One region of the Streptomyces sp. NPDC002958 genome, then DNA from elsewhere that is predicted to be linked to it. Evidence: riboswitches for the same ligand, from Rfam matches in the RefSeq annotation. Region 1 holds a riboswitch; the other holds the start of a gene.

What was found. A riboswitch is a leader RNA that binds a small molecule or an ion and turns the genes downstream of it on or off. The one in region 1 is predicted to bind S-adenosylmethionine.
Region 2: it holds a riboswitch for S-adenosylmethionine, as region 1 does, so the genes downstream of both, thrC (threonine synthase) here and ACZ3IC_RS07615 (aminotransferase class V-fold PLP-dependent enzyme) in region 1, are expected to answer to the same signal.

What each region holds. Positions count from the first base shown of each region.
Region 1 covers NZ_JBVHDS010000003.1:279,614-283,009, forward strand. The annotation lists gene trpD (anthranilate phosphoribosyltransferase) at 7-1,071, shown strand; SAM riboswitch class IV at 1,155-1,272, shown strand; gene ACZ3IC_RS07615 (aminotransferase class V-fold PLP-dependent enzyme) at 1,447-2,877, shown strand; gene ACZ3IC_RS07620 (Lrp/AsnC family transcriptional regulator) at 2,977-3,258, opposite strand; gene ACZ3IC_RS07625 (rhomboid family intramembrane serine protease) at 3,255-3,396, opposite strand, start outside.
Region 2 covers NZ_JBVHDS010000029.1:30,419-33,814, reverse strand. The annotation lists gene ACZ3IC_RS30150 (MoaD/ThiS family protein) at 149-427, opposite strand; gene thrC (threonine synthase) at 458-1,759, opposite strand; SAM riboswitch class I at 1,778-1,905, opposite strand; gene ACZ3IC_RS30140 (glucosyl-3-phosphoglycerate synthase) at 2,059-3,009, shown strand; gene ACZ3IC_RS30135 (alpha,alpha-trehalose-phosphate synthase (UDP-forming)) at 3,054-3,396, shown strand, end outside.

The DNA.
Region 1 (3,396 bases):
CGGACCATGAACGTTGTGACCCCGGTCGGCGGCGACAGCGTGGCGGACCGTTCCTGGCCCGGCGTGCTGAACCCCCTGCTGCGCGGCGAGGACCTGACCGCGGACGACACCGCGTGGGCGATGGACCGCATCATGAGCGGTGAGGCGACCGATGTGCAGATCGCCGGTTTCGCGGTGGCCCTGCGCGCCAAGGGCGAGACGGTCGACGAGGTGTCCGGCCTGGTGCGCGCGATGTACGAGCACGCCAACACCATCCACGTACCCGGTCGTACGGTCGACATCGTCGGCACCGGCGGCGACCTCGCCAAGACGGTCAACATCTCCACGATGTCGGCGATCGTCATCGCGGGCACCGGCGCCAGGGTCGTCAAGCACGGCAATCGGGCCTCCTCGTCGGCGAGCGGTTCCTCCGATGTGCTGGAGAAGCTCGGCGTCAATCTGGAGCTCAGCGCGCAGCGGGTCGTCGAGGTCGCCGAGGAGGCGGGCATCACCTTCTGCTTCGCGGTGAAGTTCCACCCCGCGCTGCGGTACGCGGCCAGGGCCCGCAAGGAGCTCGGCGCCCAGACCACGTTCAACATCCTCGGGCCGCTCACCAACCCGGCCAAGGTGCGCTCCCAGGCCATAGGCGTCGCCGACCTGAAGATGGCGCCCATCGTCGCCGGTGTCCTTGCCGAGCGCGGCAATTCGGCGCTGGTCTTCCGCGGCGACGACGGCCTGGACGAGCTGACGACGACCGCGACCTCGCGGGTCTGGGTGGTCCGGGACGGATCGGTGCGCGAGGAGGCGTTCGACCCGCGCGACGTCGGTCTGGAGCTGGCGCCGCCACAGGCGTTGCGCGGCGCCGACGCCTCGTACAACGCGGATGTGGCCCGCCGGGTGCTGGCCGGCGAGCGGGGGCCCGTGCGGGAGGCCGTGCTGCTCAACTCGGCGGCGGCCCTGGTCGCGCTGGACCCGACGGACGGCACGCTGAACGAGCAGCTCGCCGCCGGGATCGCGAAGGCCGCCGAGTCCATCGACTCGGGGGCGGCCCGTCAGGCGCTGGAGCGCTGGGTGGCGGTCAGCAACGCCTGACCGGACGGAATGTGACGCAGGGCGCGGTCCGGATCTTGGACTGCGCCTTGCGCGTTTTCGTACGTATGGCAAGATGCTGGGCAGGTCATGAGTGACAGCGACTACGGCCCCGGCCCGCTGTCCGGCAACCCTCCGTCCGTGGCGGGGTGCCCCGGGTGAAGACCAGGCCGCAGGCAGCGAGGTCTGCGGCAAGCGCGGGCCCCTCGGCATCTGTGAATGCCAACCCCCGGGGTCCTGGTCCCCAGGGAGTCTCTTGTGAGCACGCGAATGCGATAGGGCTTCTCAGCCCTCCTCCGCACACCCTTTTTCTCTCCGCTGCGCTGCCGCGCCATCCGTCGGCGCATGCAATTCGCCTGCCTGTTACGGGAGTTCGCCATGTCTGTCCTCACCGCTGCCGCCGACCAGTCGCTTTGTGCCCCTCTGCCCGTTCTGGGAACGGATGTAACGGTTCCCCTGGTCACGGGTGGTGAGGTCACGTACGCCGCTCTCGACTACGCCGCCAGCGCCCCGGCCCTCCAGCGCGTCTGGGACGACGTCGCCGCCTACGCCCCGTACTACGGCAGCGTCCACCGCGGTGCCGGGTACCTGTCGCAGCTCTCCACGGACCTCTTCGAGAGCAGCCGCGCGACCGTCGCGAAGTTCCTCGGCTGCCGCCTTGAAGGGGGTCCGGGCGAAGCCCGGTCGGGCAAGGGCGGTGGTGGGCGACGGGAGGGCGACCAGGTGATCTTCACCCGCTCGACCACCGACTCCCTCAACCTGCTGGCCGCCGTCGTTCCCGCCGACTGCCAGGTCTTCGTCTACGAGACCGAGCACCACGCCTCGCTGCTGCCGTGGCGCGACGCCCAGGTGACCTATCTGAACGCCCCGCGCACCCCGGCCCAGGCCGTCGAGACGCTGGAGCGGGCACTTGCGGACCGTGACCCCCACGGCCCCGCGCTGGTCTGCGTCACCGGCGCCTCCAACGTCACCGGCGAACTGTGGCCGGTGAAGGAGCTGGCCGCCACCGCACACGCGCACGGTGCCCGGATCGTGCTGGACGCCGCGCAGCTCGCCCCGCACCACCCCATCGACATCGCCGAGCTGGACGTCGACTGGGTCGCCTTCTCCGGGCACAAGCTGTACGCGCCGTTCGGCTCGGGCGTCCTCGCGGGCCGGGCCGACTGGCTCCAGGGCGCCGAGCCGTACCTGGCCGGCGGCGGCGCCTCGCGCAAGGTCGCCCGTCGCGCCGACGGCGGCGTGGACGTCGAGTGGCATTCCACCGCCGCCCGCCACGAGGCCGGTTCCCCCAACGTCATCGGTGTGTACTCCATCGCCTCCGCCTGCAAGGCGCTCACCGAGGCGGGTTTCGACAACCTGGTGGCCCGGGAGCAGCACCTCGTCACCGCGGTCCGGGCCGGTCTCGCCGACGTCCCCGAGGTCAAGGTGCTCTCGTTGTTCGGCGACGACGCCCCGCGGGTCGGCGTCATCTCCTTCGTGGTGGAAGGCTGGAACAGCTCGCACTTCGCCGCCGCGCTCTCCGCCGAGTACGGCATCGGGGTCCGCGACGGACTGTTCTGCGCCCACCCGCTGGTCCGCACCCTGCTGGGCGGCGACCCACAGGCAATCGGCGAGTGCGGCGCGCCGGAGGTCGAGCCGGGCGAACGCTCGCTCAACGCGATCCGGGTGAGCTTCGGCGCCGGTACGCCGGATGAGCACATCGAGCGCTTCGTCCGCGCGGTCAAGGAACTGGTGGGCAGGGGCGCCCGGTGGAAGTACCGTACCGAGGACGGCCGCTGCGTCCCGGACCGGGGTGCGGCGCAGCTGTGACGGCCACATAACGCTTCGGCGGGGGACCGGCAGCCGAGCCCGTCCCCCGCCGAAGTGCTACGCCGTAATAGAAGTGCTACGCCGTAACAAGGGGCGTACCTACGCGTCGAGACCGATGGCGAAGGCGGCCTCCAGATCATGCTGCGAGTACGTACGGAAGGCCACATGCGTGTCGGTGGCCTCCACGCCGGGGATCCTGCTGATCCGGCCGGGGATGACATCCGCCAGATCGTCGTGCTTGGCCACCCGGACCATGGCGATCAGGTCGTACGTACCGGTGACCGAGAAGACCTCGCTGACGCTGTCCAGCGCCGCGATGGCCTCGGCGATCTCGGGAATCCGGTCCACGCTGGTTTTGATGAGCACGATCGCGGTGATCACGGCTGGCTTTCTCCCTCGGTGGCCGTGGCTGGTGTCTTCACTCTATCCGTACGCCGGTAACGCCCCCATGCGTAGAGGAAGCCGAGGACAAAGCCCACCACATGGGCCAGATAGGCGACGCCCGGCCCTCCGCTGCCC
Region 2 (3,396 bases), on a different contig from region 1:
CGCATTCTCATATGCGGGCGGCACGGGCAGCTGGGGGGACTTCCCACACTGTACCGCGCTCAACCCTGCAGAATCGCCCCCTCCGCTTCTCTCGCAGAGGGGGCGATTCCGATATCGCCGTGAAGTCGACCGGCGGTCGGCGCCGGGGTCAGCAGCCGCCCGCGACGGCCGGGATGATCGAGATGCCGGCGCCGTCCGGCGTCGCCGTCTCCAGGCCGCCCTCGAAGCGCACGTCGTCGTCGTTGACGTACACGTTCACGAACCGGCGCAACTTGCCCTGGTCGTCCAGGACACGGGCGGCGATGCCCGGGTGATTCCGCTCCAGGGACTCGATGACCTGGGAGAGCGTCGAGCCCTCGGCCGGGACCTCGGCCTGGCCGCCCGTGTAGGTGCGGAGGATGGTGGGGATGCGGACCTTGACGCTCATGATGGTGTGCCTTCCTTCGGTCTCGGGTGGTCAGCAGGCAGCGAGGCCGGCGGCGCGGAACGCGTCCAGGCTCGGGCGGATCGTCGCGGTCGCCTGCGAGGTGGCGGCCACCGCGTCCAGGGTCTTGAGGCCGTCACCGGTGTTGAGGATGACGGTGGTCAGCGCCGGGTCGAGCAGACCGGCCTCGATCAGCTTCTTCGTCACGCCGACCGTCACCCCGCCGGCCGTCTCCGCGAAGATGCCCTCGGTACGCGCCAGCAGCTTGATCGCGTCGACGACCTGCTCGTCGTCGACGTCCTCGACCGCCCCGCCGGTGCGGCGGGCGATGTCCAGGACATACGGGCCGTCGGCCGGGTTGCCGATCGCCAGCGACTTGGCGATGGTGTTCGGCTTCTGGGGCCGTACGACATCGAGACCGGCCTTGAAGGCGGTGGAGACCGGGGAGCAGCCCTCGGCCTGGGCGCCGAAGATCTTGTACGGCTTGTCCTCGACGAGGCCGAGCTTGATCAGCTCCTGGAGGCCCTTGTCGATCTTCGTGAGCTGCGAGCCGGACGCGATCGGGATGACGATCTGGTCGGGCAGCTGCCAGCCGAGCTGCTCGCAGATCTCGTACGCCAGGGTCTTGGAGCCCTCGCCGTAGTACGGGCGCAGATTGACGTTGACGAAGCCCCAGCCCTCGCCGAGCGGGTCGCCGATGAGCTCCGAGCAGAAGCGGTTGACGTCGTCGTAGTTGCCCTCGATGCCGACCAGTTCACCGCCGTACACCGCGGCCATGACGACCTTGCCCTGCTCCAGGTCGTGCGGGATGAACACGCAGGAGCGGAAGCCGGCGCGGGCAGCGGCCGCGCCCACCGCACCGGCGAGGTTGCCGGTGGAGGAGCAGGAGAGGGTGGTGAAGCCGAAGGCGCGGGCGGCCTCGACAGCGATGGCGACGACACGGTCCTTGAAGGAGTGCGTCGGGTTGCCGGAGTCGTCCTTGACGTACAGGCCGCCGGTGACGCCCAGTTCGCGGGCGAGGTTGTCGGCCTTGACCAGCTTGGTGAAGCCGGGGTTGATGTTGGGCTTGTCCGCGACATCGGCGGGGACCGGCAGCAGCGGCGCGTAACGCCAGATGTTGTCGGGTCCGGCCTCGATGCGCTTCTTCAGCTCGTCCGGGGAGCCGCTCGGCAGCTCGTACGCCACTTCGAGCGGCCCGAAACAGGACGCACAGGCGAAAATGGGACCGAGTTCGAAACGCTCGCCGCACTCGCGGCAGGAAAGCGCCGCGGCGGGACCGAGGTCGACAGCTTCGGCGGGAGAATTGGTGCTTACTGCAACGGTCTGCACGGCCATGATGGCGGAGGCCCTTTCTCCTCATCTTCCTTGCGACGCGTTTCGTCACAAGACGGAATTGGCACCTTCCCCACCGTGACCTCGCGGTCGGCAGGAGGGTTGCCGGGACTTCAACGGGCCGTTCCCTCAGTCCCTCTGGATGAGCGCTGTGGCACTGGATCACCGATCCAGGCATTTATCAGCGGACGGACCCCGACATGCGATGGCCGTCCGCGTTGTTCAAGACTGTAACCGAAGCACCGGACTGTTGAGATAGTCGTCCGAACCGCGAGATGGATCACATACAGGGAGTATCGACCGTGCTGGAAGAGGTCGAACGCTGGCTGGCCAGGCGTTCCTGGTCAGCCGCCGACCGCCCGCTGGACCGCCTCCTGGCCGCCAAGGCCAAGGACCCGCGGCGCGGGAGCGTGAGCGTCGTACTGCCCGCGCTGAATGAGGAGGCGACGGTCGGCGAGATCGTCGCGACGATCAGGCGCGAGCTGATGGAGAAGGTCCAGCTGGTCGACGAACTCGTGGTGATCGATTCCGGTTCCACGGACGCCACCGCGAAAGTGGCGCGGGAGGCCGGCGCCCGGGTGGTGCACCGGGACGAGATACTCCCGCGGATGCCCGCCGTGCCCGGCAAGGGCGAGGTGCTGTGGCGGTCGCTCCTGGTGACCGGCGGTGACATCGTCTGCTTCATCGACGCCGACCTGAAGGACTTCTCGGCGGACTTCGTCTCCGGCATCGTCGGCCCGCTGCTGACCGACCCGGACGTGCGGTTCGTGAAGGCGATGTATGACCGCCCGTTCGGTGAAACCGCAGCTCAGGGCGGTCGCGTCACCGAGCTGGTGGCCCGTCCGCTGCTCAATCTGCACTGGCCGCAACTGGCCGGTTTCGTCCAGCCGCTGGGCGGCGAGTACGCGGTGCGCCGCTCCCTGCTCGAACGGCTGCCCTTCCCCGTCGGATACGGAGTGGAACTGGGCCTCCTGGTCGACGCGCTGCATACGGTGGGTCTGGACGCGCTGGCCCAGGTCGACGTGGGGGTGCGCAAACACCGCCACCAGGACGGGCAGGCGCTCGGCAGGATGGCGGCGGCGATCTACCGGACCGCTCAGCTCCGCCTGTCCCGAGGCCACTTGGTACGGCCCTCGCTCACCCAGTTCGAGCGCGGCGAGGACGGCTTCGTACCGCGCACCCATGCGGTGGACACCGAGGAGCGTCCTCCGATGCGCGAGATCGAGGAGTACGCTTCGCGCCGCGCGGCCTGACTTCGCACGTTTGGGCGGTTCGTGATCGGGCTAGATTCCGCAACATGGTCTCCGAGCACGAAGCCCAGTCCGACGCCCACTCCGACGCCCGGCCCCCTGACCAGTCCGCTGCCGAGGTCCTCGTCGCGTCGAACCGCGGCCCGGTGTCGTACACCCTGGAGACGGACGGATCGCTCGAAGCGAAGCGGGGCGGCGGCGGGCTCGTCTCCGGACTGAGCGCCGTCAAGGACAAGCTGTGGGTGTGCGCCGCGCTCGGTGACGGGGACCGTGAGGCGATCCGGCGCGGGGTGGGTGAGCAGGGCGTACGGATGCTCGACATCGACGCGGCCGTGCACGCGGACGCGTACAACGGCATCGCGAATTCGGTGCTCTGGTTCGTCCACCACC